DNA from 3 places in the Leuconostoc sp. LN180020 genome. Region 1 is predicted to be linked to each of the others. Evidence: riboswitches for the same ligand, from Rfam matches in the RefSeq annotation. Region 1 holds a riboswitch; each other region holds the start of a gene.
What was found. A riboswitch is a leader RNA that binds a small molecule or an ion and turns the genes downstream of it on or off. The one in region 1 is predicted to bind thiamine pyrophosphate.
Positions count from the first base shown of each region.

Region 1 (10,820 bases):
AACGATGTCGCAATAGCTTTAATGGTTGGTTGGTCCAGAGTCAATCGCTTAATCATCGGTTGACTTAAAGTATTCGCATAAGCCGCTATATCTTCCTTATTAGCTGCCATAATGGCCGACTGGTTATCTAACAATGCCTGACTCATTTGACGTAATAAATCATTTCGTGTTGTTATTGTTAGTCCCGCGACATCAGTCGCTGCTGTCTTAGCGCGCTGTCCAATTTCTTGTACGCTTACTACCATATTAAACTCCTTTAAATAAAGTACCAACTTGTTTTCCGTTAACTACATCTAATATTGTAGCGGGATTTTCGCCATTAATTAATACCATTTGGCGTGCTCGTTTTAATAAATAATCGGCTGCATACAATTTAGTGGCCATTCCACCCGTTCCTAGTGTTGATGAGCCATTAGCACCAGCCAACAATTCAGCTGTCACTTCAGACACTAGTGGGATTGCCTGTGCATTTGGGTTGACGTGTGGATTAGCTGTGTATAACGCATCAATATCGCTTAGGACCACAAGACTATCAGCAGATGTCTCATGTGTCACAATTGCTGCTAGGCGATCATTATCACCAAAAGAGTGTTGGTGGTCTAACTCATCAACCGCAATAACATCATTCTCATTAATAATCGGAATAACATTTTGACGCAACATAGCCTCAATGGCATCGATTGTATGACGTAACATTTGCTTATTGTTGAAAACATCATAGGTTAAAAGTACCTGTCCAACATGTTGTTGATAAAAAGCAAAACTCTGATTATAAATTGCCATTAAATAGCTTTGCCCAATAGCTGCAAGTGCTTGTTGCGCAGGAATGTCAGTTGGCCGTGTGCGACTATTCATCTGATTTAATGCAACGCCAATGGCACCGGAAGTAACTAAAATAACATCATAATTTGATTTTTGTAGCTGTGTGAGTGTTTGTGCTAAACGATTAATTACTGGATACTTAATATCGCCAGTAGCATCAACAATAGTACTGGTACCAACTTTAACGACAATGCGTCGCCACGCTCTATCAGATTGAATGTCTGACCGTGATAATTGCATGATAATTGCGTCCTTTTTTACTTGCATGTTCATGGTTGTTAGCTATGTCTGACACAGGTAATAACGCACGGTATAATGATTTTCTCATTTAACATTTATCATTATATCATGAATAGACAGGTATAAAAAAATAAAAACATGATGCGACTCATGTTTTTATTTTTTAGCGATCATATTCTGATAAAAACTTTTCAATCTTGTCACGATAAAGTACTGGGTGGTCATGAAAACTCTGAACATGCTTTGAGCCTTGACTAACCCACAATAACTTTGGTGCTTTTAAAGCTCGATATAATGGATAAACCATCTTGGTTGGTACAAAATCATCGGCACTGCCATGTATAAAGAAGGTTGGTAATGAACTTTTAGACACTTGTTTTAAGGGACTCACTTCGCCGTAAAAGTAACCAGCACGAATTTTTGAAATGCCGGAAACAACATTAACAAACGGAAAACTTGGCAAATGATACATTGCTTTCGCTTGATATTTTGTTTCGTCTGCTAAATTTGTATAGGCAGAATCTGCAATAACTGCTTTAACTTGATGTGGTAAGTCAGGCTCACCAGAGACTTGCAGTACCGTTGCTGCACCCATACTCATACCGTACATAATAATATCGGTATCCTGACCCTGGTATTTAATAATTTGATTCAACCATTGAATATAGTCACGGCGATCAAGCCAACCATAGCCAATGATTTTTCCTTGAGAATCACCATGTGCACGATTATCAGGAATCAAAACATTGTACCCTAATTCATGAAATAGTTCACCATAAATTGCCATGGTTGTTTTATTATTGTGCCAACCGTGAGCGAGTATCGCTGTTTTGTTGGTTTTTTTATCGGCTGGTACGTACCAGGCATCTAATTTTAAGCCATCACGCGTTGTTTCATGCCAAATTTGCTTGTGACGTGCCAGAAATGTATTTTCATATCGGTAAAGTGAGTTATCTTTTGAGCGCAAGATATCTGGTTGGTTTGACTTTGGATTACGTACTTGCGCGACATGAAAAAAATACATACCTGATAGCAGCAAGATAATGACAATCACAACCACAAACCCGATCAGCCATTTGACTAAGTTGTGCATATTTGTTTACCCCTTAAAGTAATTATTGTACACCCCTATCATCTTTCTCGCAATTAAGGGCACTTATTCTGAGCAATCACTTACTGATATGATAATAAATTCATTTAGTTGCAATATACTCATCATGAAAAATGGTATACTAAAAAGAAAGTCAAAAAGAGGTATAAACATGGGTTACTCACAGACCTGGGATTTAGAAAGTATCTATCCCGGCGGCATCAGTTCACCAGCTTTAGAGGCAAAATATCAAGCAGTAGCACAGGATATTAAATTGTTTGAGCAGGACCTCATATCAGCAGAAACTTCAGCTGATAGCCTTGCCGATTTATCTGATTTAGCGCAAAAAATTGGTTCTGGGTTGGGCACAATCAGTATTTTCATTAATGGTTGGGCTTCAGTTGATTATGGCAACAGTATTTATGGCCCTCATTTTGCTAAACTAGGTCAACTGTTTGCTGATTTTGCTACACCCATGAACAAATTCAAAAAATTATTGTTAAGCTTGAACGAATCAGCGTTTAGAGATGTACTAAAAACACCTCGCTTAGAACCAATCGCTTTTTACCTTAGCGAATTGCGAACTGATGCAAAGCGACTACTCGATGACCAAACTGAAACATTAATCAACCAATTTGATTTAGACGGTCAGCAAGCTTGGTCACAGCACTATGATACAATTTCAGCCGGCTTATCGATGACTTATACAGATGACAATGACGGCAAAACACGTCGCATTTCTGCAGGACAAGCACTCAATATGTTAGATGGCGAACCCGATAACAAAACGCGTGCCAACATTATGACAAATTATGAGAAAATGTGGGGCAATGCTGAAAACTTAACTGCTGATACACTCAATCATTTGGCAGGTTTTCGTTTAACTAATCAAAAGGCACATGGCCGTCAATCACACTTAGAACAGCCATTAGAAATGAATCGTATGTCCCAAGCAACACTAGATGCCATGTGGTCGGTTGTTGATAATAATAAAGCCATGTTCAAGCCTTATTTTGAACGTAAAAAACAACTGCTCGGTTTAACGCAACTTGGCTGGCAAGATCAAGTTGCGCCACTGACATCCATTGGTAATTATCAACCCGCCGAAGTGTCTTATGACGATGCAGCAGATTTTATTGTGACACAGTTTGGCAAATTTTCTCCTAAAATGGCTAGTTTTGCTAAAATGGCATTTGAAAAGCGTTGGATAGAATCTGAAAATCGTCCTGGCAAGCAACCAGGTGGTTATATGGAATCTGTTCCTGATTTGCATGAATCCCGTATTTTCCTGACTTACACTGGCTCTGTCAATGATGCAGCAACAATTGCACACGAATTAGGACACGCTTTTCATTCTGCACAGCTAACGGATTTACCTCTTTGGCGTGATGCCTATGCGATGAATGTGGCTGAAACAGCCTCAACATTCGCTGAGTTAATTGTTAACGATGCAAATGTTAAGGCAGCAACTTCTGATGCCGAAAAGCTCGTGCTGCTTGATGCGAAAATGACAAACCCTATTGCCATGTTTTTAAATATTCATGCACGCTTTTTATTTGAGGATGCTTTTTATAAAGAACGTCAGCATGGCGTCGTTACACCGCAAAAACTTAATGCACTGATGGATGAGGCTCAAATTTCGGCGTTTGATGGCATCCTAGATATACGCCATCCACATTTTTGGTCCTCAAAACTACATTTCTTTATCGATTCCGTGCCATTTTATAATTTTCCGTATACCTTTGGTTATTTATTCTCAGCTGGCATTTATGCTGAAGCCCAAAAAGATCCTAATGGATTTGAAGATAAGTATATTGCGCTGCTTCGCGACACAGCTAACATGACTTCAGAAGCACTGGCACAAAAACATCTTGGTGTTGATTTAACGCAACCTGATTTCTGGCAAGCAGGTGCTGACCTGATTCAACAAGACATCAACGACTTTTTGAGATTGTCGGAACAATTTATTTAAACAAAAAGCCAAGCACAATGCTTGGCTTTTTGTTTATTTATATTTTTCTTCCAACTGACTCATCCATAGGCCTATACTAGTACCTATCAAGAATAATAACGCACTAGCAATGCCACTGACCAGATTAAAACCACTATAATCGGCAACTGGTGGCACAATAATTAATACAGTTGAGACAATAACAATTCCTAAAATCACATGATACACTTTCGCATGATACTGTCTAATCAAAAAATGCATAATCTTTGATAGTAAAAGAAGTGTCACTAAACCACCTAGTGTGATGGGGATGAAAACCCCCGGATCAGCACGCTTAAAACCCTGAATCATTGGCTTAAACAACCCGAGATACAGCAGAAAATTAGAAGGGCTTAAACCAGGTACAATGACCCCTAATGCAATTAAGCCGCCAGCAAGTAACCAAGAAAAGAAATTAACTGGTAATTGGCCAACTAGTCCTGCGACATTATATAAGAACACACCACCAATAATAATTGTGGCAAACAATACCAACCAATCGGACCAATGACGACCTGTCTTGCTACTTTCTTTAAACAAAGTTGGTAAAGTCCCCACAATTGCCCCAGCAAATCCCCACAAAACAACTGCCTTATAAGTCGTCAACAAGTAGGACAACGGGTTGCTAAGCAAAATAATACCTACAATGCCACCAAGACCAACCGGCAAGAAATACCAAAAGTCACGCTTAAAATTTTGACGTACATGAGCCATAAAATCTAACATACGTTCATACAAACCAAGTATTGCTGCGAGTACACCACCTGATACGCCTGGTAAGATAAAACCAAGTGCGATAAATATACCCTTAACAAAACGGCTAATCCAATTTTTAATGATTTGATTTTCCATAATAATAGCCTAACATATTTTTAGAATATACTCATTAAATATGTTTTTTCTTATTATGTCCTGTTGCGCCAATCTGCTAATGTTTTTTGGATATCTTCACTTTGACTAATCATGCTAATCACCGCTGCCCCGTCTACGCCCGTTGATAAAACCTTCGATAAATTATCACGTTGAATCCCACCAATAGCTACAATTGGGTGATGCGCGATGCGAATCAATTGGCTGAGTCCAGATATGCCAATTGGCGGTTTGGCATCTGACTTACTCGTTGTTGCAAATATTGGGCCGACACCTATATGGTCAATACCCGCTACATGAGCAATTCGCTGGTATTCTTGCTGGTTAGACACGGAAACACCGACAAACAAATTGCCAGATTGTTTAATATTATCAACTGGCCGACCATCATCTTGACCAAAATGAATACCATCAGCAGCAATGGCGTGTGCTAATGCCATATCATCATCGATTACCAGAGGGACATGATATTGCGCTGTTAGTGCGCGTACTTGCTTTGCTAATTGTAACTTTTTTTGCCCAACTAACGCACCTTGCCCTTTTTCACGATACTGAAATAGGGTAATTCCACTTCGCAATGCCTGATTTAAGATTCTTAAAAATTCTGCTTCGTCAGCAACATCTTGTGTGCCCATAATGAAATACCGAGCTAACATCGTCTTATCAAATATCATAAATCACCTCTGGTTGGTTTTTTATTGTACTTTGGGCTAGGTGATTTAACGGCCCATAGCGATGACCAACCAAAATACCATCACGAATAGTTGCATCAACATAAGTCTTGGCAGCAATAATGGCAGTTTCTAAATCATGTCCTAGTGCGAGTTGCGCTGTAATTGCAGCGGAAATTGTATCGCCAGTGCCATGCGTCCGTGCTGTGTTAAAGCGCTTTGTCCTTAGCCAAAAATGGCGACCATCTGCCAACAAAATATAATCTAAAACAATTGGTGCATCCCCGTGGCCGCCCTTTAGTAGCACATTTTTTGCGCCCAACGTCTGTAACTGTTGTGCAGCTAGCATGATATCATCTGTGGTTTTAATTGATAGATGAGTTAATACTTCTGCTTCAGGTAGATTCGGTGTCACTAGTGTTGCCAAAGGCATCAACAGTGTTTTCACTGCTGAAACAGCCTCATCAGTTAATAGCTGTGCGCCACCTTTAGCAACCATAACAGGGTCTAAAATTAACGGCCCAAAGTTAAATTTAGTCATTGCTTTTGCCACCGTTTCAACCGTGGCCGTATCGCCTAACATGCCCGTCTTCACCGCACGAATTTTCAAATCATCAGCAACAGCTGACAATTGTGCCATAATCATATCTGGTGTAATCATTTGGACTTTTTGAACACCACAAGTATTTTGTGCCGTCACCGACACCACAATATTTGCCCCATAAACACCTTGAGCTGAAAATGTATTTAAGTCTGCCGTCATACCTGCGCCACCACTTGAATCTGTGCCAGCTATTGTCATAGCCTGCGGTGTATCATTCATATTTTTTCACCTCCTTTGCAATAAATGTTTCAAGCTTGCTTTCTGATAATAAGTATAATTCATCTAATACCTGATTAGCAAAGTAACCAGGTGTGGTTACTTTGTGGCTTGCTGTTAAACCAGCTAATTTCATCATAGCCATAGCACGAACAGTGTTGTCCATAGAAATTTCATCACCGTTGAATGCTCCGATTATAGCTGATAATGCATCACCCGTACCAACATTGCTAGCTAGTAATGGTACGTTAACTGGTAGCATACGCGTTGTTTTACCGTCAGAAATAACATCGCTAGGGCCACTCATTGCAATAATTGCGCCGGTTTTATTCGCGGCTAACTGTGCAATCTGCTCTATATTTCCTGATCCAACGGCATCAATACCATGACTGGCAAAATCGATGCCAGCAAACCAGGCAATTTCGGCAGCATTACCACGAATAATATCAACTTTACTATTTGTGAGCAACTCTTGAACAGGAACGCTTCTAGACGGTATACCTACCGCAACAGGATCCAAAACCACTACTGTCTGTGTTTGATTGGCAATTTGTATCAGCTTTACTGTCTCAAGCAGCTCTGCTCGTCGCCAAGTACCAGTATTAACTACCACGGCATCACTGACAGCAACGAGATCTGAAAATTCTGCCACTTCTCGTGCCATAATTGGCGAGCCACCAATAACATTAACAGCATTTGCAACAAACTGCGGTGTCACATAGTTAGCATAATTAAATACTAAAGGTGTTGTTTCTTTTAATGTTGATAACTTCATAGTTTTAATTCTCCAATCAATTGCGACAAAATTTTTGTGCCCGCCACAGCTTTTAAAAACAAATAAGCTAGTATGGCACCAAAAACCGATGCTGGCAGAAAAAACGGTATATAAAAATAAAAATGTGGTACTTTAACATGATAAAGCCAAGTCATTATTGGCGCGGAAACGATAGCTGAAATAATGCCTGTCCCAACGATTTCACCCAGAACTGCGGCTAGGTAATTGTCCGTTAGACGATATAATAGACCAGCTAGCGCTGCACCAAAAACCGCGCCTGTAATAGCTAAAATTGGGCGTCCTTCTAATACCATCCGCATGCCACCTGTTAAAAAGGCAACACCAATTGCATACCAGGGTCCTAGTAGTACAGCTGTAATAACGTTAAAAAAATGTTGAAAAGGGGCCATATTAGGTAACACAACAATACTAGACGTTGCAAACGATAGTGCGGTTAACACACCAGCTATGCTGATTTGACGTAATGTTTTATGGCTACCCGATTTTACTGTTATCTCCAAAACATACTCCTTTTACCTATTAGCATGCCACCATATGAGCAATCAAAAAGCCGCCACTTATTTACGCTGGAAATAAGTAACGGCTACCAAAAAAACGTGCTTTATTAGTACCATTAGTGTATCTCCCTTCGCGCGCATGACCACGATCAGGTTCAATGGGTATTTCTCAGCCAATGAAGGCACCCCAGATAGGTTTATTTAGTTTATGGCATAATTGTAACCTAGCTTAACACGATATGCAAGATTCAATTTAAGGCTTACCATGTTTTATCATCAAAATCACGCATTTGCTGCGTCAATGATAATTGTGATTCAGAGGTCACCCGACTATAACTTGTAGTATATGGGTTTTTCATTAAGTGTTTCATTTGTGCAAATAATTCACTGGCTAAAAAATCAGCTAGTGCATCGTGATCCGGCCAAAAAGTCCATAGCATGAAGTCAGCTTTACCATTACTATTTTGCGCTAAAATTGCGTGGTTCGGCACGAGTTGCTTGATTAATTCATCGTTATGTTCTTTGCTTTGAAAAGCAATTTGATGTACCACATCGCCAACTATGGGCGACTTAACGATGCGACTATCAAAAGACATTGGTCTCTGAAATTTCGCAACCAAGTCAGGAGCGTCCAACAACAAGACGTTTGTTCCAGCTAGTTGTGACTCTTTACCCAAATAAAAAAAGTTGTCTGGATGTTGCGCTTGCATTGCAAGTAATGTTGCAGGTTCTTGTTCCGGTGTTAAAATTAAATTGATTTTCATAAGAATGGCTCCTTTAACGCATTCACGACATTTGATGATAAACGTGCTTGATGAGATAAAATAAAGTGTTGTACACCAGAAAAAGTTGTCAAATCAACCTCAGGTTTAATAACATGGGCAGCAGCAAGCTTTTTCGCAAAGGTTATATCAGCCTGCGTCATCATACTAACGCCCCATGAATCATTTAATAAAAGTGACTCCCATTGATTTGTCAATATTGCCTCGGCGCGTCTGAAACGACTGTCTTTATCAATAAAGCTACGTAAATCCATCGGCTCTAATTTTTTATCCATATGTTCGCTTAAAATTTTCCTCACCTCCTATGCCAAATCAATTGGTATCATTTTTCCAAATGGTTGCTTAATACTTAAGCGCTTTCCACGAGGTAATAGCCAATATACTTGATGAAAATTTGTTGATAAGGCAGCGTGCTCACCATCACCATCGGTTAAAATAACGATAACGGTCCGCATTGGCTCATAGTGTTTTGCTGCAAGCATATCAAAGATACATTGAAATGATGTACCCCCACCTGCATGTCTGACCCATTGTTTAATACGCTTAACAACGTGCACTGATGTATCAAAAGAAAATATTTGTATATTTGCATCGAACTGCTTCGCAATCTGTGCCACTTGCGCCAACATCATACTCACTTGGTGATTAGATATCGAAGCAGAATTATCAACAAAAATTATCAATTGTAATGCATAAGTACTGAGTTCTCCTGGCAAATCTAAACGATAGGCTTGACGTCGGTTAAATCGTGCACGTGTTGTTTTACGGCGATTAGGTATAGCACTTAATCCTGCACGTAAAATCGCTCGCCAATGACGTTTGGGTACCATAATTTCATCAATCCGTTGCTGGATACTTCCCGGCAACTGTCCTCGACCGGAACGTTGTGCATCTTTTTGTGCCTGTCTGATGACTGTCTCTAATGCTGCCTCGGCTTCATCTAATGATACACCAGCACTTTGCCATTCTTCATGGCCTGAATAATTGCCAGCATATTGTGGTAATAACTTATCATCGAGTTCCGCCAGTTGTGCAATATACTGCGCAGAATCTTGATATGGTGGTAACAGCTTACCATAAATCCCCAAGATGGTCTGTAACGTGATGGCCTCTGGCAGGTCACCTAAATGTGATGGCAAATATTGATTGACTGCTATATCCGTTCCTAAATTAACCAATTGACGACGTTGCTTTCTATCAAAAGCATAGCGAGTTGGATGAGCCCAAACAATATGTAATGCCTCATGAGCCAATGCTAATGCAACTTGATTATGATTACTAAATTGACGGTTAAATCGGGTTGGATTCACAATCAAAAACCAACGATGTGCTTGCCATCTCAGCTGCAAGGCCGTCAATGCTTTTTCGTCATCATCGCGTGCTAAATTCATCACAATATTACCATACAGCGGTGAAACATCTAAAAGTGTTTTGATGCCATCAACAATCAGATTGTTATTTAAATTTGTCATCGTGTCGCAATATCCATAATTTGCTGATACAAAACATTGGCATAATGCGCATCAGAAGCATACAAATCATCTAAAATCGGGGCACTTGTCATTTGCTTAACTAAAGCATATTGCCCATCTGGTGATACCAAACCTAATAATTCACTAAATCGCCCAGCGTTATTATCAGTAGTCATATTAGCTGTTAATAATAATGTCTTCATAACGCTTAATTTTTGAATATCGGAAAGTTTTTCAAACGTTAATCGAATTGTCTTAGGTAACTGCGGTCCCACCGGTTCTGTCTCAAAAACATCTGCTGCCGTTAGACTAGGTGTCTGTTCACGAACAAACGTCACAAATTGCGTAGCAACTTGATGGCCTAAATCACCAGCCACAATATCAAATAGCAGTTGGTCTTGCATAGGCGTTGCTAGTTGTCGTAACTCGTACAAATTATCAGATACACGTTGCCATGCGCGCGGCGTTGGGTTCAAATCAATTTGTCTGACTTCTGGATATAAGAGCGTGGCGTGCTGCGAAATAAATTGTCTTACCAGTGGATGAATGTGCTCTCGATGCTGAGTTTGTTCTTGCTTAGCCCAATCTAACCAATCAGTCACTGAAACCGACATAACCAAACGCGTGGTACGATCTTTAATGGCAGCATCGGAAGTCTGCACAGCATATTCTGAATCTTCAAACCCAGTCATCGAATCATCTGGGTTTTCTGCTAGAACTAATTTGACATTTTGGGGTAAAATCAAATCATTTATCTGACGCTGTAAAAC
Region 1 covers NZ_CP039736.1:307,638-318,457, forward strand. Annotated here, with positions in the region: gene FAZ25_RS01605 (glutamate-5-semialdehyde dehydrogenase) at 1-245, opposite strand, end outside; gene proB (glutamate 5-kinase) at 247-1,062, opposite strand; gene FAZ25_RS01615 (alpha/beta hydrolase) at 1,226-2,155, opposite strand; gene FAZ25_RS01620 (M3 family oligoendopeptidase) at 2,325-4,124, shown strand; gene FAZ25_RS01625 (DUF368 domain-containing protein) at 4,158-4,994, opposite strand; gene thiE (thiamine phosphate synthase) at 5,048-5,686, opposite strand; gene thiD (bifunctional hydroxymethylpyrimidine kinase/phosphomethylpyrimidine kinase) at 5,676-6,506, opposite strand; gene thiM (hydroxyethylthiazole kinase) at 6,499-7,278, opposite strand; gene thiW (energy coupling factor transporter S component ThiW) at 7,275-7,799, opposite strand; TPP riboswitch at 7,906-7,996, opposite strand; gene FAZ25_RS01650 (hypothetical protein) at 8,057-8,560, opposite strand; gene FAZ25_RS01655 (hypothetical protein) at 8,557-8,853, opposite strand; gene FAZ25_RS01660 (VWA-like domain-containing protein) at 8,881-10,050, opposite strand; gene FAZ25_RS01665 (ATP-binding protein) at 10,047-10,820, opposite strand, start outside.

Region 2 (10,820 bases), 760 kb from region 1:
ACGTAATCATATTGTTCTTGGCTAAGAGTGACACCAGTTGCCTCTAAGTGATATTCTTTGGCCGCTGTGAAAATAAGCGTGCCCCAACCACAACCAATATCCAAAAGCGTTTCACCTTCTTGCGCGTGCAATTTATTCAAGATATGACGAACTTTATTCCATTGTGCCGCTTCTAATGAATCTTCTTCACTAGCAAAATACGCGCATGAGTATGTTAATGTGGGATCTAGCCACATCTCATAAAAATCATTACCAATATCATAATGACTCTGAACATCCTGCTTACTTACTTTTTCCGTGTGTGCATGCTTTGGAATAAATTTCGAAAACTTCGAATTATTCATAAAGCTATCTTTAGACTGATAGATAGTAGTGACCAACTTTTGTAGGTCACCTTGAATGTCGATTTTACCGTCCATATAAGCCTCACCAAAGGTTAGTGAAGCATGGGCCATAATATCTTTAATTGGAATAACGTCATGGAGAATAATTTTGGCAATTGGTTCTCCTTCACCATAGCTGACCTGCTCGCCATCCCAGAATTCAACGTCGATTGGGGCGTTAAAACTAGCTTTAAAAATTTGTTTGTAGATTGTTTTATCTAACATCTTTTTCCCCTTTACTTATACATTGCATTTTAGAAAAAAATGTCACAAATGTCAATCATTCTTTTGTTTAACGTTGAACAAACATTTTTTATTAATAATTCTTTTTAATCAAAACACTACTTTAAAACACCTGAACCAGCAGTTTGCAAAATGCTTTCTGGCAATTGTTTTGATGCTATCAGTGGTCCTGACCAGCCTAATGTGCTCGTAGTTGGTGATGTATGGCTAATAGACGCAGCCGAAACAAACTTTGTATTAAAGATTGTACCGTCATCTGATAATTGAGTGCCTTTAAACTTATTAATGATGGCCACTGGTGATTTTTTAGCAATGACGAATACATTATTTTTGGCGTTAATTTGCGCCTTTTTGCCCAGACCCCAAGCGTATTTGAATTGATATGTGCTCGTGCCATCATTTTGATAGAAATTATTAATCACCTGCACATCACCAAAGCGCACACGGGGTGTGCGCTGGACCGTATTTTGAAATAAATTTCTTACTAAGGTAACGTGTAATTTACCGGTATCACTTGTTTTACTGTCACTATTACCTATTAACATAGTCTTATCATGATTTCGATAAACACTATCTGATATCGTAATGTTATCAGCACCATTTGTGATATCAGTCATACCATCGTGGTGTTGATACTCACGCCCAAAGTACGTACCATTTTGACTATCGCGGTAGCGTCCATCATCAAAAGTGTTATGATCTAACCAGACATTGCTAGCCCCTTGAACTGATATAGCATCATATTGTGAATTCCAGTTGCCAGTGCGCTCATCAGTCGGATCCCACTGCGGAAAATCATCATACGGTGTTTCAAAAGTAATATTCCGCACAATAATGTTGTTTTTTTGCAAAATTAAATTGCCACCCACAAATGACGCCCCTGGCAACCCGATAATTGTTGTGTTGGCCGGTACTTTAACTTCAATTTGCTCGGCTTGTTTTCTTTGAGCGGCAAGACGATTTATCTCTTGCTGGCCGCTAACTTTCTTTTTACCCCATGTGCTAGGGTTGTAAGCTGTTAAATAACTTTCCAAGTGATAGCCTGTTCCTTGAGCATAGTCATCTTCCGTCAATGTGCGCCCTTGACTATCTTTCGTCATGTCAATAGTACCTGAAAGGTATATGATTTTGGGCACATCATTCGTCGATTGACCCAAGGCCTTTAACAAAGTTTGACGGCTATTGACGGTGTAAATATGTGTCGCATCAGCTTGACTCCCGCCAACTGCGTTGCGACCAAATCCGCCTACCTGTGTTGCGGACTGGCGACCAAGACTTGTTATATCTGCATGTACTTCCTGTAATACCACAAAACTCGACACCAGCAATCCCATCACGATACTCGCTGGCAATAACTTATAATTTTTCTTACTGAACATGTTTTTTCTCCTGTCAACTATCACAATAGTCCATCTAGATCGGTAAAATATATCATAAATAATCGGTAAGACGCCTATATTGTACAACAAAACAAAGCTGATTAAACGATTGTTTTATAAACTTCTTTTTACTGTAATATTTTTTACATCAGACGATTATTACCATGAATAGCAGCGTAAGTCTTTTTCTAACAATCACACAGTTCTTCACGCTATAATTAAATAAAATAATAACCTATCTTTATTAAGGAGCACTATTGTAATGGTTGAAACAAAACCAGATAGATTTTACAATCTCACTTTGCACACCATTGGTTTAATTGCTAAATTACCAGTCATTCGTGTTAATCGCAAAGCATTTCTAAAAAAACAGTTTTCTGATTCCCCTGACTTAAATATTATTTTAAAGCACGGCCCACAGGCCGTCTATCCTGTCTCAGTTTTAGAAGAAAAAGCGCACGACATCATTAACAAAAGTACAACAAAAACATCAATGGCTTCCTTTGCTGCCGGCTTACCAGCCAACCCAATAATTATGGCAGCTGTCGGTGGTGCCGATGTTGTACAGTATTTTGCCTTTGCCATTAATATGGCCCAACAAATTGCCTACATCTTTGGTGAAGATGAACTTTTTGGTAGCAACACAGATACCTTGCCAGAAGAAGACAAAGTTAAGCTGATTATTTATCTTGGTGTCATGTTTGGCACTGCGGGTGCTGCTTCTATGATTGCTACGCTATCAAAGAAATCTGGTGAGTCGATTGGTAAAAGAGTAGCTATCCAAGCAGCTGTAATGTCAACACGTCATCCGTTGGTTAAAAAAGTTGGTAGTCGTATTGGTCATAAAATCACGACAGCACACATTGAAAAAACAGTTACCAAAGCTGTCCCAATTATCGGTGGCATAATTTCTGGCGGTTTAACATATGCCACATTCAAGCCGTTGGGGTATCGTCTGGCAAAAGTATTAGCGCAGAATTTAAAAAATAATCCGCAGTCGTAACTTAATTATAAAAAGGTCACTCTTTGCGAGTGACCTTTTTTTATTTTGCTGTCGTCGCTGTTGCCTTTTCTTGTTCTACTAAAATCTTGTCGTATTTCTTTGCAAATGGCCAGTAGACACCAACGGTGACACATAGCATTAACGCTTGCCACAACATCACTTTCCAACCACCTACAATAAATCCAGAGATGATTGGCGGCGTTGTCCATGGAACATAAGCACCATTTAAGGGTGGAATGACACCAAATTTAATGGCGTAATACGTACCGAAACCGGTAATAACTGGTGATAAAATGAAGGGTAAGATCATGACTGGATTCAAGACAATTGGAATACCAAACAAAATTGGCTCATTAATATTGAACATAGCCGGGCCTAATTCGAGCTTAGACAAAGTCTTCATCTGCACGGATTTAGCGCCCACCAACATGAATACCAGTAAACCGACCGTCACTCCGGCACCAGTAACCGTAATAAACTGTTCGAAGAATGATTGTGTGACAATATGCGCCCCGTTGGCCAACGATAATTTACCTGCGCGATACAATGCTAAATTATCTGCGTTATTAGCGAGTAACAACGGCTGCATAATGCCGGAAACAATAATTGAACCATGGACACCAAAGAACCAAAGAAAGACTGGAATCACAGTGATAATAAACACACCAGCCGGGCCATCTGAAGCATGCTGCAGTGGTGTTTGAATAACCGAATAAATCCACTCTGCAAAGGTTGTGTGCCAAGCCTTTGAGAAGATGGCATACACAACTGTTGCACCTGTTATAATCGCTGCGGCTGGAACCAATGCAGTAAACGAAGCTGCGACATTACTTGGGACTTGTTCTGGTAATTTGATCGTAATGCCTTTCTTCATAAACCAAGTATAAATCCAACCAACAATCATACCCGCAATAATGGCAACAATCATACCTTTTCCACCGAGCCAAGCCTTGTCAATGGCGTTGTTAGCCAACCATGCGGTAGATGTTTTGTCGGGATGAATGGCATTAGTCACTGTATTGATTGTATTGGGCTGTAGGATAACATCAACAACAATGGCAAGCAAACCCGCTGGTACACCATCATAACCAGAATCGTGTACCCATGAATAAGCAATGCCAAAGACTGCAAACAAAGCCATGATGGCAAATGAACCATTATATGCCTGCATAAAAATACTATCTAAACCAACGCTAGTAAAATAGCTAGCGATTGGCTTGTAAGGGAACTGACCTAAAATCAAGAAAATGGCACCAACAATAATGAATGGTATGGGATACAACATCCCATTTTTCATCGCAGTAATCGCACGCGTATTAACAAATTTCATTATTATCGGAATAACTTTATCATTTAATACTTTTGAGATATTAGCCATAATTATTACCTATACCTTTTGTATCGGTTGTAATACGATAATTATCGCATCACAACAACAGATGTTTTATCATGCTTGTTGTTTTAATACCTGACCGTTTGTTTCAATTACTTTTCGATACCAATAAAAAGAGTCCTTTTTAATACGATTGCCCGATCCTTCCCCCTCATCATCTAGGTCGACGTAGATATAACCGTATCGCTTCTTCATTTCACCTGTGCCGGCAGAAACAATATCAATTGGGCCCCAACTAAGATAACCTATTACATTGACACCATCGATTTCTACAGCTGTCATCATGGCTTGAATGTGTGCTGATAAATAGCTGATTCGATAATCATCGTGGATTTGTTCACCATCTTCAATCTTATCGTAGGCACCTAAGCCGTTTTCAACAATCATAATTGGTGTATCTGGATACATCTCGCTTAGTTCGTTTAATGTATAGCGTAAGCCTTCAGGGTCTAATCCCCATCCCCAGTCTGATGTCTTAATATAAGGATTAGTAACATCTTCATAGTCGGTATAACCGACTTTAGGCTCATCAGTTGTTGTTTCAACCGTACTGCTTGCATAGTAAGACACGGCAAGATAATCAACTGTTCCTGCCTGTAACACGTCACGGTCTTCGGCTGTGATATCTGGACGATAACCAGTTTTTTCGTAATAGGCTTCAAGTTCGTTTGGGTACTTGCCACGGACATGAACATCACTGAGCCAGTCTCTAAACTGACGTGCTTTTTGATAAGCTAACATATCTGCTGGTTTGGGAGATACTGGATAAAATGGTGCAACGTTAACCATACCACCAATTTTAAATGCTGGATTAATCTGATGCCCAAGCGCCACAGCCTTGGCCGAAGCAACTAGCTCATAATGTGCTGCTTGTGACATGGCTTCAATACGTTCATCAACTGACATCTCTTTGCCATCAATACCCGAATTAGTCCACAATAGAAAACCGCTAGCCTCATGTTTCATAGCCGTTTGATTAGAAATTTCGTTATGCGTCATCCAATAAGTAACTTTATCTTTATAACGATTAAAAACGACCTCAGCATAACGGACAAAAAAATCAATAACACGACGATCACGCCAGCCACCATATTTTGTAACTAGATGATATGGCATTTCAAAGTGATTAAGTGTAATTACCGGTTCAATGTTTAGCCGTCGCATGGCGTCGAACATCTCATCATAAAAAGCAAGGCCTGCCTCGTTAGGCTCAGCGTCATCTCCGTTAGGGAAAATACGTGTCCAAGCGATGGAAGTTCTAAAAGCCTTAAACCCCATCTCTGCCATTAATTGCAAATCTTGCTTATAAGTATCATGAAAATAAATGCCATGATGATTTGGATAGTTTTTTCCTGCTATCACACCATCTGTTATTTCTCGTGGATGTGACACATCACCTGCTGTAAGAACATCAGCAATTGACACACCTTTGCCATCCACATTCCATGCACCTTCTGCCTGGTGTGCTGCGATAGCTCCACCCCACAGAAAATCGTGACTTAAAGTTTTCAAAATAAACCTCTTTTCTACAATAACTACTAGGAATGTTTTCTTGTAAGCGCTTACATTTATACCTATATATTATCATGTCAGTTATTTATATGTCAATCTATTCCCGTGTTGTTAACCCATGATACTAACCAAATTTAATCAATGCAATGCTAGCAACCATTAAGGCAATGCCAATAATTTGTACACGTGTAACATTTTGTTTTAACGATTGCCACCAGCCGAACTGAGCGACAACTATCGACCCAATGATTGAGCCACTTAAACTGAGCGTAACTGTCATGCCAGCGCCCAATTTTGGTACAAGAAAAGCGGTTGAAAAAACAAATAAGGCACCTAAAATCCCACCTGTAAATAACCACACTGGTTGTTTAGTTATTCGCACTGTTTTTGGCCATAAACGCCTTTCTTTCAATAATACAACAATTAAAATGACCACTGTCCCAGAAAAGAAAGAAATCACAGCACTACCCACTACTGAGTGTAATAAATAGCCTAATCGCCCATTAATCGCTTGTTGTATGGCAGAAAATGCACCAACCAGAATGGCCCACATACGCCAGATATTTATATTAGTATCAGCATCCAATTGCTTTTTCTCACGTTTCACCTCAAAACGATTAGCAAGAACAACAGCCACATAAATACCTCCTAGTAACAAGAGAATACCAATAACCTTAGTTACCGTCAGTGTCCCAATCGGCATATTAAACAAGCCAAAAGTATCGATCACTACACCCATGATAACCTGACCAATAATCGGCAAGATAATGGTTTGAATGGCACCTAATTTCGGAAACATTAAAATATTTGACGTTAAAAAGATAACGCCCAATAAGCCACCAAACCATATCCACCATGGATTATTGGAGGCCACATTTATCAGGTTAACTTGTTGTTGTCCACTAACAAAATAAATAAGTATCAAAAAAAATGTTCCCACTGTAAAAGAAAGTAAGCTAGAACGCAAAGGTGATTTTAAAACAAAACCCAGTTTTGCGTTGATAGGACTTTGATTAGCTAATAAAAAACCTGCAAATAACCCAATAAAATACAACATAACCTACTACTCCCAAATATTCTCATGACTACTATAAAGTTAATTTATAAGTAGTCAGTATACGCGCCTTATACGATAAAGTAAATCCACAGCCAAGTAGTAATCATATCTCATTGTCCATTATCATATCTTATGATAAGATGTCGAAGTACAGACAACGCAATTAACGTGTAATCTGGGGTGCCTTATTGGCTGAGAGATATACCCATATAACCTGATCTAGTTCATTCTAGCGTAGGAAGATTACGAAGCAATCAATAATTTTGTGTCATCATGCTTCAATATTTTGATGTGGGATTTCAATGTCGCTTATGGGAGGACTTCATTTAACATGTTCTATTGCACCATTTCAATGCATAGAACCCAAGGAGAAGTATGATGGTACAAATTAACGCTAGCATAGCTGTTCAAGTATTACCGATGACATCCGATAAATCCGATGTCATCCGTATAGTCGATCACGTTATTGATTATATTAATGACACACGCATTGCTTATCAGGTTGGCGCTTTCGAAACCACACTTGAAGGCGATTATGACCAACTGATGACTATTTTAAAGGCCTTACCACTTGTTGCGGCAGAAATAACCGATATTCCTGTTATGATTTACAGTAAAATTAATATGTCACCACATGGCAATGTATTAACAATTGCTGAAAAAACAGATAAGTATCGCTAACAAACATTAATAAAAAAGCACACCGCAGAATAGGTGTGCTTTTTTATTCGCTTTCAACCTTATCTAGGGCTGCTTGCGCTAAAAGATTCAAGTAGTTAAATGGTCTATCAAACCAAGGCTGGAATAGCATATCCACGAATGCTAAATCGGTCAATGTCATGCGATTTTGAATGGCAATTGAAGCAACATTGGCAGACTGTGCAATGTCATATTTACTTTGCAATTGTACACCTAAAATACGGTGTGTTTGACGTTCCCATGTAATACTCATCAAAACTGGCTCCGTTGATGACATGAATTCTGGTCGGAAGTTATCTGTCATCGTGATGCTATCCGCATCGATTCCTAGTTCTTGCGCGTGGGCTGCAGTCAAGCCAGATGAAGCCATATTTAAATCATATAACTTTAGTCCGGATGTTGATTGCGTTCCCATATATTTAACTTTCGGTGACATAAGATTGTAGCCAATTAATGTTCCCTGACGTACTGCATTTGTCGCTAAGGGGATGTACGCATTCTCTCCTGTTGGATTATAATGCACCGCGACTGAATCACCAGCAGCAAAGACATCTGGATTACTTGTTTGCATGTAATCATTGACTAATAGCGCGCCATTGCCAGTCATACCTAGTTGTCCCGCAAACAATCCAGTATTTGGTTTGAAGCCAACCGACATCACAACTAAGTCAGCTGAAAAATTCCCGTCATTTGTTTTGACAATAACCGCATCATCTTGACTTTCAAAACTTTCAACCATTTTACCGGTTGCCACAGCCACACCATGAGATTGAAATAATTCAGCGACATTTTCAGTAAATTCGTGATCAAAATACCGGTTTAACACCGTTGGCTGGTTATCAATCAACGTCACTTCACGCCCCTTGACATTGAAAGCTTCGACTAATTCTGTGCCAATATAACCTCCGCCAATGATAACCACTCGCTTAATACGATCATCATTAGCATAATTAATTAAGGCTTTCGCATGCGTATAGTTTTTAGACAATACAATACGTTGATCTTCTATCCCAGGAATTGGCGGTATAATTGGCCAAGATCCAGTTGTCGCAACTAATTTATCATAACTTTCAACTGATGATACGCCTGTCACCAAGTTAGTGACTGATACTGTTTTATTAATGGTATCAACAGCAGTTACTTCATGGTTCATGTGAATATTAGCACCTGCTTCTTCAAGTATAGCAGGCGAAGAATAGAACAAATCATTGATTTCTTTTACTTCACCTTGTACTGTTAAAGCAATGCCACAAGAAAGAAACGACACATTATCATTTTTCTCATAAACATCAATTTCTACCCCGCTATTATGCTTTAAAATAGATTTTATTGTTGCTGTGCCTGCGTGTGTCGAACCAATAATAATGACTTTCATATACTGCCTCCAAAAGATTACCAACTAATTTTATATATCTATTGTATAATCAAATGAATAACAAAAAATTGACTCATGTCAAGAAAGAGTGAAATATGTCACATTCTGAATTTGCTTGTGTGAAAGCTGCTCCGATTTTTTCGCATTTGCCTGACGATATTATTGCACAACTGGTCACTATCTCAACACATCAAAAGAAATATTCAGCTGGAAGCTATATCTATGAACCAGACGATGATTTATCAGCGCTTTTCGTCGTCGATTCTGGTCAAGTTGACATTTTTAACGTGAACGATAACGGCCAAGAGTTACTGCTTTATTCACTAACTAATCACCAAATGGATATCGAAGCATCTATTTTTACAGATGCTAAACATCATCATTTTGCACGCGCTAAAGTTGATTCTGCCATTTGCATGATTCGTCGAAAAGATTTCCAAGCATTATTACACCGAAATACTTCATTGGCTTTAAAAATGTTGAATACTTATGGAGAACGTCTGACGGCGCTTGAACAACGTCAAATTAGTTTATCATTACAAAATGCTGATGAACGACTCGTACAATACTTTGAAGATTTATCTGCAATTCGTATGAGCAAAACATTTCATCTAGACGTTACCAAAAAAGAACTTGCTGCCTCGCTACATATTACACCGGAAACACTAAGCCGCTTATTTAATAAACTAACGCGAGACGGTAAAATAAAACTTAATAAGCGAGAAGTCACTTTATTGTAAATAAAAAGAACTGCTTTAACAGTTCTTTTTATTTACAATCGCATCATGAACAGGTTGAAATGACCGCCTATGAATTGGTGTGACCCCAAGCTTATCAATCCCTGCTAAATGCTTTTTAGTCCCATACCCCGCATTTTGGGCAAAATCGTAACCTGGATATACTTTATCATAGTCCGTCATCATTTTGTCACGTATCACTTTCGCAACTATACTAGCTGCACCAATTGAATTACTTCTGGCATCCCCTTTGATTAAAGATTGTTGTGTTATATCCAAATAAACTTGCATGGCATCAATTAATAGTGCCTGTGGCTGTGGTGCCAAGTTATTGATTGCTTCCGTCATCGCTTGACGCGCTGCCTCATAAATATTAATTTCATCAATCGTCTTCGCATCAACACTACCAATACCAATTGAAACAGCTTGATCTAGAATAATTTCGTATAACTGTTCTCGCTTATGCTGGGCTACTTGCTTTGAGTCTATAACATCAACGATGTTAAAATCGTGTGGTAAAATAACTGCTGCTGCAACGACAGGACCCGCTAATGGTCCGCGACCCACTTCGTCAACGCCTGCTACTAATTCAACGCCTTTTAGCCAGTAATCTCGTTCAAAATTAAAGCGTTGGTTAAAATCAGCCTGCTTTTTTCGTGCTAGCGCCAACCGCTTTTCCCAAAGCGCTATTGCTTTTTGGACACCACACCGCTTATCCTGTCGCCAGGTCTGCAAACGTGCATCATGAGGGTCTGCTAGACTGGCTAGTTTTTCTTTAATTGTCGCAATTGTTTCAGTCATGTGAAGTTTACAGTTCATCCAATGTGAACGCGCCTAGCTTACCTTTACGTAAATCGTTTAGTAGTCGCTCACTAGCTTTGTCATAATCGTCCTTAAATCCAAGCTTGTTAGTAATAGCTAATAAAATTTGAACATTGTCTTGTTCAAAAGCATTTTCTTCTAAATGATACCGCGCTACAATTGCTTCTGGGCGATAATCTCTGAAAAAACTAATTAAAAAGAGCGCTGCGTCATCTTT
Region 2 covers NZ_CP039736.1:1,379,774-1,390,593, reverse strand. Annotated here, with positions in the region: gene FAZ25_RS07160 (cyclopropane-fatty-acyl-phospholipid synthase family protein) at 1-608, opposite strand, end outside; gene FAZ25_RS07155 (polysaccharide lyase family 1 protein) at 725-2,005, opposite strand; gene FAZ25_RS07150 (hypothetical protein) at 2,268-3,008, shown strand; gene FAZ25_RS07145 (PTS sugar transporter subunit IIC) at 3,049-4,377, opposite strand; gene FAZ25_RS07140 (6-phospho-beta-glucosidase) at 4,456-5,913, opposite strand; gene FAZ25_RS07135 (DMT family transporter) at 6,038-6,970, opposite strand; TPP riboswitch at 7,137-7,228, shown strand; gene FAZ25_RS07130 (thiamine-binding protein) at 7,358-7,651, shown strand; gene FAZ25_RS07125 (FAD-dependent oxidoreductase) at 7,695-9,044, opposite strand; gene FAZ25_RS07120 (Crp/Fnr family transcriptional regulator) at 9,140-9,784, shown strand; gene FAZ25_RS07115 (ribonuclease HII) at 9,800-10,582, opposite strand; gene ylqF (ribosome biogenesis GTPase YlqF) at 10,590-10,820, opposite strand, start outside.
Region 2: it holds a riboswitch for thiamine pyrophosphate, as region 1 does, so the genes downstream of both, FAZ25_RS07130 (thiamine-binding protein) here and thiW (energy coupling factor transporter S component ThiW) in region 1, are expected to answer to the same signal.

Region 3 (10,820 bases), 610 kb from region 1:
TGCCATTGTCATTGCAATAAATTGTTGTTCAGCATTTTGAAAGATCAGGGCAACCTGACGTACATGCTGTGCAATACGGCGTTTAGCAATGTCTTGGCCTTGGTAGCTGATTTTACCACCATAAGGGTAAAGTTTGACTAACGCGGAAAAAAGAGTCGATTTACCTACACCATTTGGTCCAGTAATCAGGGTGCGTTTAGCTGTAGGAAAAGACAAACTTGTCTCATTTAGTAGTAGTCTGTCACCATTTGATAGGGAGACTTGTTTGAGATCTAAATCACCAGTCTGGGCTGCCGGTAATTTTGTATGAATTTCAGGGGCAATAGGTAACTGCGATAAAATATGATGGCTTTCTTCGGCATTTGCTACATGGAGTTGGCCATCAGACATCACAAAAATATCGTCAATGACATCAGCATAACCACTCCAATCATGATCAGCAATCAGAATGGTTTTACCTTGTTTTTGATAATCCTTAATTAAATGAATGAGCTGTAACCGTGATTGAGGGTCTACATTAGCAAAGGGTTCATCGAGTAATAGATAATCGCTGTCTGCTGCTAAGATAGCTGCTAAGGCTACCTTTTGTTTTTCACCACCAGATAATGTCATGAGGTCATGCGTGATAAATTCTTTCATACCGACACGTGCAAGTGATTGCGTAATAAGATTAGGTATTATTTGAGGAGAACGCTGTAAATTTTCCAGACTGAAACGCAATTCTTCAAATGGTGTTTTCATCACGAACTGGCGGGTTGGGTTTTGGAAAAGATAACCAATATGGTCAACGCGTTGATAAGGGACGATATCATGAATCGCATAGTTGTCAAGTGTTAGTTCTCCTGTCAGTTTACCACCACTAAATGTTGGATAAAGACCAGCAATTAATTTAAGTAGTGTTGATTTGCCGCTACCACTAGGTCCAACTAGCAAATTGAGACTACCAGGTCGCAACGTCATCGAGACGTTTTTGAGTACGGTGGTGTCTTGATAAGCAAAACTGACCTGTTTGACAACCAGATTAGCCACGATGCAAGACACCTGATTTTTCAATTAATTTTTGAATAGCAACAACTAGTACACCGCCAAAGAAAAACAATGAAATGAACCGTGTAATAAATAGGGCCACCAACAAACCAACATGATATGAAGCATAGCCATCACGGAATAATGACCAAATAAAAGTGATAATTGTACCAGTAATTGCTGAGGCGAAAATACCTCGCCAATGCCAATCTTTATAAGCTAAAGCGGCAAATCCGGCTTCACTACCCACACCTTGAACCAAGCCTGAGAGCAATGTTGCAACCCCCCATTGACCACCAAGCAACATTTCGACTGCTGAGGCAAAGAGCTCGCCTAATACACCAGCGCCAGCCTGACGAATTAATATGCTGGCTAGTGGCGCGGCCATCATCCAACCCCCGATTAATAAATCGTTAGCAAATGGGGCTAATCCCATGGGTGTCAAAGCAGCTGCTAGTATATTATAAACAGGGCCGAGGACCCAAAAGATAAAGCCAATAAACACCGCAACAAAAGCGAGCAGTAAGACATCGCGTAGCGCCCAATGGTGTTGTTTAGATTCTGAAACAGTTTGCATAATAGTTATGCCTCCATAAAATTTTTTGTAGTTTCTATTTTATGTCTGGCAAAGTGCAGTTATGGTGTGCTGATGCTTGAATTTTAGCAAATAAAAAACGCCTGGCAATTAGATGAGCCATGCGTTTGCTAAAATACACACTAAAGCGCAATGCTCCCTTCGCTGGTGCTAACCAGAGCAGGTTCAATGGGTGTTTCTCAGCCAAATGGCACCCCAGATTGTTAAATATAAAACTACACGTTAAACTTAACATAAATTGTGTAGATATGCAATTATTTTCATGAAAACGACCAGTATATTGACTTGACATTGCCTGATATAATATAAGTAACGAGGTAAATGATGGTTGAATATCAGTATGAAGTTGGTGTTATTGGCGCTGGTCCAGCAGGACTTGCAGCCGCTTTTGCCGCAAAAGCTTTGGGTAAAAAAGTGGTCATTTTAGAGCAATACTTATGGGGTGGAACCTGCCCAAATTACGGCTGTGATCCTAAGAAAATTTTGCTTGCAGCAGTTGAGAACATTAAAAGACAAAAAGCCTTACAAACGCGAGGTTTGCATGGCTATTCACAAATTAATTGGTCTGATTTAATAGCTCACAAACAGCGTTATGTTGATGCTGTGCAACCGCGTAAAATTCGTGGTTTGGATCAAGCAGGTATTGCGCGCTTTTATGGTCATGCCAGCTTTATCAATGAAGATACTGTTCGTGTCGGAGATTTCAAGGATACAATTAGAGCAAGTGATTGGGTTATTGCAACGGGTCAGCGACCGCAGACATTAAATTTTCCGGGCTCAGGCTATACACAAAATTCAGAAGATTTTTTGAACATGCCAAATATGCCAGAAGACGTGACATTTATTGGGGCTGGTTTTGTGGGCGTTGAATTTGCAACAATTACGAATACGGTTGGTGCACACACGCGTATTGTTACTGAGGGACAAACTGCTTTGCGGGCATTTGATCAGATATTGGTACAACAATTGATGACAGAGATGCAGGAATCAGGGATTGAATGGTATTTTAATGCTACTGTGTGCCGCATTGATAAGGCTTTAACTGGTCGCTTGGTCGTTAAACTAACCAACGGAACAACATTTGAAACAGACCGTGTGTTTGTTACGGCTGGACGTATTGGCAATTTTGATCAGATGAATTTGGCCGCAGCTGGTGTGGCTTGTCAGGTGGCCGATTTGCCTGTTGATGAGCACTTACGTACCAGTAATTCCCATGTTTATGCTGTCGGGGATGTTGGCGGCTCACCAGTACCAAAACTTGTCCCAACGGGTAACTATGAAGGACGTTATGTGGCACAAGTGATTGCCGGAAAAACGAACGCGCCAATAAGTTATCCAACAACACCAATTGTCGTATTTGGATCACAGCACATCGCCCAAACGGGCTTAACGGTTGCCGCCGGTCGAACAGCAGGTTATCGTGTGATAGATATGGATATGAGCGATGTGATTACTTTTTTCCGTTACCATGATCAAGTGCGTGTACGTGTGGTATTGGACCACAATGACTGCATTGTCGGCGCGAGCGTCATTGCAGCTGAAGCAGAAGAAGTGATTAATTATTTTGTGACAGCGATTAATGAACGGCGTACATTAGCGGAAACACAGGCAAATTTGTATGCTTATCCATCTTTGGGTTCGGAATTTGCAACATTTTATTAACCTTGCATCTAAAAATGGGCCGACATTCAATGGCAAAAAGCATAACATGACTTTGTTCTGTCAATCAATTGTTACTATACGCGTTTTTAAACCAAAAAAAACAGTCCGAAGACTGTTTAGAAATTGCCCCTGTTGGATTCGAACCAACGCATAGTGGCACCAGAAGCCACCGCCTTACCGCTTGGCCAAGGGGCAATTACTCTATATATTTTACAGGGTCTCCTACCATTTTGCAAGTAGAAATTTGTCTTTGTCAAAAATAAGATTTTTCGTTATACTTAGGAAACAGACTAAGGGGGATACCATGCAGTACGCAACCTATGAAAATACCGTTGAGAAGCTAGAGCGTCATCACATTACAATTCGTGCCATTGCAGACATTGCTTACAATAGCGAAAAAGCTTATCTGCCGAATTTATCTATTGAGCAAGTGGAAGAAGCTGTTATCAGTATTTTGCATAAACGTGTTGTACAACACCAAGTCTGGGTAGCCTTAGAACTTGATCGTTTAGCAGAAGCACATTTACTCGAGTCGCCATTGCAAGATCTTGTTGAAAGCGATGATTCTTTGTTTGGTGTGGATGAAACACTAGCCACTGCTATTGCTATGTCTTACGATACCATTGGGGTAACGAATTATGGCTATATCGATAAATTAAAAATTGGTTTGGTGGGCGAACTTGACCGTAAAGGGAAAACCACCTCAGCTGTAACAACTTTTGCAGACGATATTGTTGGTGCTTTAGCTGCAGCTGCAGCATCTAAAGTTGCTCATAAATACCCAACTGGTATTTTGGACTCAGATAAAATTAATTAAAAACGCGTTGACGTTTTTTTTATTGCCTTGATTTGCATAATCGGTCTATACCAATTATAATAAGTATAGACACAAGGAGGAGAGGTGCTCAAATGTCTACGTTAATAAACATGTTGTGGTGTGCGGTGTGTTAGTAACTAGACTACCTCGCAGATAATTATGGCAAAGTTACTGAAAAATATTGATTTATATACGGGTTATCAACATATAGCAGATGCCTATGTGCGTTTCACGGATGTTATACAAGATGTTGGCTATATGGTAGATTTTTCAGAGCAAGCAGATGATGAGCTAATTGCGGAGGCAACAGGACGATTGGTTGTCCCAGGATTTATTGATGTCCACAAACATGGTGGCTATGGTTTAGATACGATGGATGGTGATCCAGATAAATTAAATAACATGGTTAATTTGATGGTTACTGAAGGGATTACATCATTATTTCCCACAACAATCACGCAATCGCCCGAGAACATTGAGCGCGCACTTGTCACAATTAATCAGGTTGCAAAAAAAAATCTTGTGATTCAGGGCATTCATTTGGAAGGACCGTTTATTAATAAAGTCTTTATGGGCGCACAACCAGAAGAATACATTATTAATCCGAATACGGCTTTACTTAAAAAGTGGTATGCTTTATCAGGTGAACGCATTCGGCTAGTGACCTATGCACCAGAAAATGGCGGCATTCCTGATTTTGAAGCATTTATGTTGGCACATCATATTGTTCCTTCTATTGGACATTCTAATGCTACACGCGCACAATTGTGCCATTCACGAGCAACGCATATCACGCATCTGTATAATGCCCAACGGCCATTACATCATCGTGAGCCAGGTGTCACCGGGCATGGTATGATAGAAGAAGCAATTACTGGTGAGCTAATTGCTGATGGTTTCCATATTACCCCTGACATGTTAGAGTTGGCTTTTCGCTTGAAGGGTGCGCAACGACTTGAATTAATCACTGATTCAATGCGTGCTGAAGGTTTAGGTGATGGTATCTCAGAACTTGGTGGTCAAAAAGTCACCGTAAAGGATAAACAAGCACGTCTAGATAATGGTCATTTAGCTGGGTCAGTCCTAGCTTATGATGATGCCTTCCGCAATATTCAAACGATGACTTCAGCCAGTATTCAAGACGCGGTGCAGATGAGTTCTGTTAACCAGGCACTTGAATTTGGATTAACACAAAAAGGGCATCTCGCGATTGGTAAAGATGCTGATTTCAATTTATTTAATAAGAAGGATATGCGATTACAGGCGACTTACTCAATGGGTCGCCGCTTTGCAAGGGAATAATGATGACAAAATCCGCCACACCACGTTATATTCAAATTCACAATCAAATAAAAGCGCGAATTGAAGCCGGCGAATGGCAGTCCGAAAAACGGCTGCCGGCTGAACGTGAGTTGGCGGAAACATTTGGCGTATCACGAATGACGCTAAGACAAGCTATTCAAACACTAGTAGATGAAGGCATACTTGAACGTAAAGTTGGTTCTGGGACTTATGTTGCCGAGCAGAAAGTAGCCGAGCGTGCTTTGGGGATGACTAGTTTTACGGAATTGATGTCAGCGACTGGACGCGTAGCAAAAACACAAACAATCAGTTATAAAATGACTTCACCCTCGGCCTCAGAAATGGCACAACTGAATTTATCAGAAAATGATGAAGTGTTGGTCATGGAACGCTTGAGAATGGGGGATAACGAACCAATTTTGCTGGAACGGGCAACGGTGCCCGCAACACTTGTGCATGGCTTTTCGCGCCATGATCTAACGGAGTCGTTGTATCATACTTTAGCAAAAGCGGGTATCAAACCAGGCCGAGCGGAGCAGACGATATCAGCGAGCCTAGCGAACGAACGTTTGTCGGAATTATTACAAATTAAGCGTGGAGATGCTATTTTAAGTGTACGTCAAGTGTCATTTGACCAAAATGACCGTCCCTTTGAATATGTGAGATCGTATTATGTTGGTGAACGATTTGAGTTTCAATTAGCACGTTAAAAAAGCCTTGGTTATACACCAAGGCTTTTTATTTATGACTGAGCTTTTTAGCTAGGAAATCCCCAACTAATTGGACAATTAAGACAAAAATCAATACAAGAATTGTTGCTACCCATGTCGTATCTGAAGCAAAGCGATTATAGCCATACGAGATAGCCATATTTCCAAGCCCACCGGCACCAATTGCGCCAGCCATAGCGGTTAAACCAATTAAGCTGATTAGTGTTACAGTTGACACACGAATAATTTCTGAACGACCTTCGCGTAAATAAACACCAAATACAATATCCCAAAATGAGGCGCCAACTGCTTGTGCAGCTTCGACAATGCCGCCATCTACTTCAGCTAATGCTACTTGTACTTGACGTGCATAAAAGGGAAAGACACCCAATGATAAAGGTACTAATGCAGCAGTTGTACCAATTTGTGTACCGACAATTAGTTTCGTGAAAGGTGCGATAGCAGCCAGCAAAATAATGAATGGCACGGCACGGAATATTGAAACGACTTTATCAAAGAGCCAGAATAGAGCCCGATTTGGGGCGATACCATTTGGTGCAGTAATAACCAAGCCAATACCAAAAATCAAGCCCAGCAAACCGCCAAATAATGCAGACCAAAAGGTCATGAATAATGTTTGTGTAATAGCAGTTAGCCAACCGGTATCGCCGGTCCAACCTTGATAAACGACGTTAGGAAATGTTTGTGTAAACCATTGGCTCATAGTGTTGAACCTCCTTTAAGAACTTCTACTTCGACATGATGATCAGCTAGTGTTGATATGGCTGATTTCACTTGTTCGGCATGACCAGAAAGTACAACCAGTAAAGACCCTACCGGCGTATCCTGCAAAATTTCAATATTACCATATAAAATATTGGCCGTGACATTGAAATCGCGGAATAATCCAGTAATTAGTGGTTCGTCTGTCGTATCACCCACGTAGGATAAGCGAACAAAGACCTCGTCTGACTTTAAGTTTTGAACGAGTGGTTGGAAAGAAATTGTCTCGATAGCTTTATCAATATTAGTTGCTGTTTCGATAAATTCCTTAGTCAGTTGTTCAGTTGGTTGTGCAAAAATTTCTAGTAGTGAACCGCGTTCTATAATTTCACCATTTTGCATCACGGCAACTTTGTTGGCAATTTCTTTTACTGCCTGCATTTCGTGTGTGATTAAGACAATCGTTAGACCAAGTTCTACGTTTAATTTTTTCAAAAGTGCAAGAATTTGGTTGGTTGTCTTCGGGTCAAGAGCTGAAGTGGCTTCGTCTGAAATCAGTATTTCCGGATCATTAGCCAATGCCCGCGCAATGGCAACGCGCTGTTTTTGCCCACCCGATAGTTGTGAGGGATATTGTTCAGCACGGTCTGTTAAATCGACTAAGGCAAGTAATTCTTTAACTTTTGCCTCTTTTTGTGCTTGGGACAACGAACTGTGTTGTAGGGCGAAGGCAACGTTTTCGGTAACGGTACGTTCGTTTAGTAAATTAAAGTGCTGAAAAATCATACCAATTTTACGGCGACGATTGCGTAAATCTTTTGCTGAAATATGTGTTTTAGCCCCTGCTTCTGTATCAGCTTTGAAAAATGTTTCGTCGTTAACAACAACAGAACCGCTAGTTGGCTCTTGTAACAAATTGATAACGCGAACAAGAGTTGATTTACCGGCACCCGAATAACCAACGATACCATAAACATCCCCACGTTCGATGTGAACAGAAACATTTTTTACCGCGTTGATTGTTCGTTTTTTTTGGTGAAAGGTAACATTAATATTATCTAGTGCAATAATTGGTTGGCTCATAGAGTTACTCCCTTAGTGATTTATGATTTTATGTTTTGACTCATTGTAGCTGTTAATAAGCGCTTTGATGACATCAATATGCTCGTTATAGTCCGATAAACGAACATTTTCATTTGGCGCGTGATCATATGTTTGCGCATAACCAATGCCTAAACTGGCAATTGGTGCTTGCAGCGCATCGTGAATAATGGCCATTGGTCCAGTCCCAGGGGAGGTTGGCATCACACTTGGTTCAGCATGGTAGTATTGTCTGGCAACATTAATCACGCGTGCAATTTCTGGGTGAGACATGTCGCTTCGGTAACCCGGCTGTCCCAATGTCATAGTCAATGTGATATCTGGAAAGCCTTGCGGGACTAGGTGATTATTGATATGTTGAATCGTTGACTCTGGGGACATATTTGGCACTAGTCGTGATTCCAATTTAGCATGAGCTTGCGCTGGTAAAACTGTTTTGACGCCTTTACCATTATAACCCGAGATTAAGCCTTCAATGCTAATTGTTGGTTGAAAGTACAAGATTTCTTTAAAATCAGCATCATAGCGATTAGTATATAGTGGTGCGTTCAGGCTGTATTTCTCAATGAGAGATTCAGGTGTAATTGGTAGCGCAGCGACTAAATCTTTTTCACGCTGATTAGGCGGCAACACGTCGTCAAAAAAATGTGGAACGATAATGCGACCGTGTTTATCGAACAGTGTCGCAATGGCTTGCGACAAGCGTATTGCTGCGGAATCGACAACGCCTGCTAACGAAGAGTGTAAGTCAGTATTAGCTGTTGTGACAGCTAAGTCAAAAGTGACGATGCCTTTATTACCACCAAAAATTTCAAGTACACCGTCATCGTTTTTACCACCGGATTCCCAAATAACTAAGTCAGCAGTTAAACCTTGCGTATGCTTAATCAGGTATTCTTGTAAGTAACGAGAGGCCGTTTCCTCTGAACCTTCAACAATAAAAACAATGTTAACTGGTAATGTCTCATGTTCATCGATATATTCTGCAACAGCAGCCATCCGTGCAGTGAGATTACCCTTATCATCGTCGACACCACGGCCAAATAATTTATCATCATGTGATGTCAATGACCATGGATCAGTTTGCCATAATGCCAGTGGCTCGGCGGGTTGCACATCATAATGATTATATATCACGATAGTTTGCGCATCTGGATGGGGACTGTGTAATTGGGCCATGATGAATGGTGCAAAGTAAGTGTCATCATAAATGACTTCAGCGCCGAGTAATCTAAAAGCATCAGCGATACAAGTTGCTGCCTCTGGTAGATGCGATTGTTGCGCCGAAACACTAGGAATAGCGATTAATGTTTTTAAAAGATTGAGATAATGATCACGAATAGACACTGGCTTTCCCCTTTTTTTGTGATGAAGTTATGTACCTGCAAACTTAGTTTGCAGATGAGTGGGACTATTTTTTATAATCCCAAACAGTGATTTCAGCTGAACCATAATATTTCTTAACAAGCGCCTTTGTTTTATCAGTTTGTAGTGATTTCACAACATCCTTATAAATTTGCTTATCTTTATCTTTCTTATTGGCAGCGATGAAGTTAAAGTATTGCTCTGAATCTTTGTTTAAACGTTCAATGTAGATAGCTGTGTCAATATTTAACTTGGCAGATTTAGCAAAGTTTGTGTTAACTACGGCAGCACCAACCTTTGGATCTTTTAATGATGAGGGTGTTTGTGAGCCATCAACGGGCGTAATTTTAAGATTCTTAGGGTTGTCAATAATATCTTTAGGCGTAGCTTTGTCAGTCTCTTTAATCTTAATTAAACCGGCATCTGCTAATAAGTGAATGCCACGATTTTCGTTGGTAGGATCATTAGCAACTGTGATTTGCTCGCCATCTTTAATATCTGAAACATGTTGATACTTATCTGAATAAATGCGCAATGGTGTTGTCCATGTGTCACCAATCGATACAATGTCTGTCTTATATTGTGCATTCCAGTTTGCTAGATAAGGGTAATTTTGGAATGCATTTAAATCAATATCACCAGCAGATAGCGCTTTATTGGGCTGAAGGTAATCTGTAAATTTCTTTGTTTTTAAGGTAATACCATATTTATCTTTGGCTGTTTTAATGACAGATTTCCAAATTTCGTCTTCATTTTTGTCACCAGCCATCACACCAATTGTGACAGTTTTGTTCGCTTTTTGACTACCGTGACCACCAAAACTAAAATAAGCAGCAACAGCAATCACAACGACGATGATACCGCCAATTAACCAATTCTTTTTACGCATAAATAAACTCCTTTTCTATTCAGATTATTGCTTACTATCCCAAGCGGGTAATTCTGCACCATCGTATACTTTTTTAATCACATCTTTTGTTGTTTGAGTTTGATAAGCTTTGACAACATTTTTTAGTACTTGTTTATCTTTATCCTTGTCATTTGCAGCAATAATGTTAACCCACTGATGAGAATCCTTATTGATTGGTTCTACAAAGATAGCCTTTTTATAATCAAGTCCAGCAGTGTCGGCGTAGGTACCATTCACCACAGCGCCTTGTACATCAGATAGTGTTCGTGCAGTTTGGTCAGCGGCTAACTCTTTAATTTTAAGTGATTTAGGATTTTTGGTGATATCCTTCACGGTAGCTGTTTTTAAGCCGGCTTTTAGATCAATTAGTCCCGCAGCCTTTAAGACGTAGAGTGAACGGCTTTCATTGGTAGCGTCATTTGGTACAGCAATGGTATCACCCGCTTTGAAATCTGATACTTTTTGATAAGTGTTTGAGTAAAGTCGAATAGGGGAGATAACAGTATCACCAATCGCAACAATCTTATTGCCGGTTGCTTTGTTAGAGGCATCTAAGAAAGCATAATGTTGAAAGGCGTTGATATCTACTTCACCATCAGACAAGGCCTT
Region 3 covers NZ_CP039736.1:918,395-929,214, forward strand. Annotated here, with positions in the region: gene FAZ25_RS04845 (ABC transporter ATP-binding protein) at 1-1,029, opposite strand, end outside; gene FAZ25_RS04850 (ECF transporter S component) at 1,022-1,603, opposite strand; TPP riboswitch at 1,740-1,829, opposite strand; gene FAZ25_RS04855 (NAD(P)/FAD-dependent oxidoreductase) at 1,946-3,283, shown strand; tRNA gene FAZ25_RS04860 (tRNA-Gln) at 3,407-3,478, opposite strand; gene FAZ25_RS04865 (phosphatidylglycerophosphatase A) at 3,588-4,100, shown strand; gene nagA (N-acetylglucosamine-6-phosphate deacetylase) at 4,260-5,402, shown strand; gene FAZ25_RS04875 (GntR family transcriptional regulator) at 5,405-6,112, shown strand; gene FAZ25_RS04880 (methionine ABC transporter permease) at 6,141-6,836, opposite strand; gene FAZ25_RS04885 (methionine ABC transporter ATP-binding protein) at 6,833-7,918, opposite strand; gene FAZ25_RS04890 (M20/M25/M40 family metallo-hydrolase) at 7,931-9,283, opposite strand; gene FAZ25_RS04895 (MetQ/NlpA family ABC transporter substrate-binding protein) at 9,348-10,190, opposite strand; gene FAZ25_RS04900 (MetQ/NlpA family ABC transporter substrate-binding protein) at 10,215-10,820, opposite strand, start outside.
Region 3: it holds a riboswitch for thiamine pyrophosphate, as region 1 does, so the genes downstream of both, FAZ25_RS04850 (ECF transporter S component) here and thiW (energy coupling factor transporter S component ThiW) in region 1, are expected to answer to the same signal.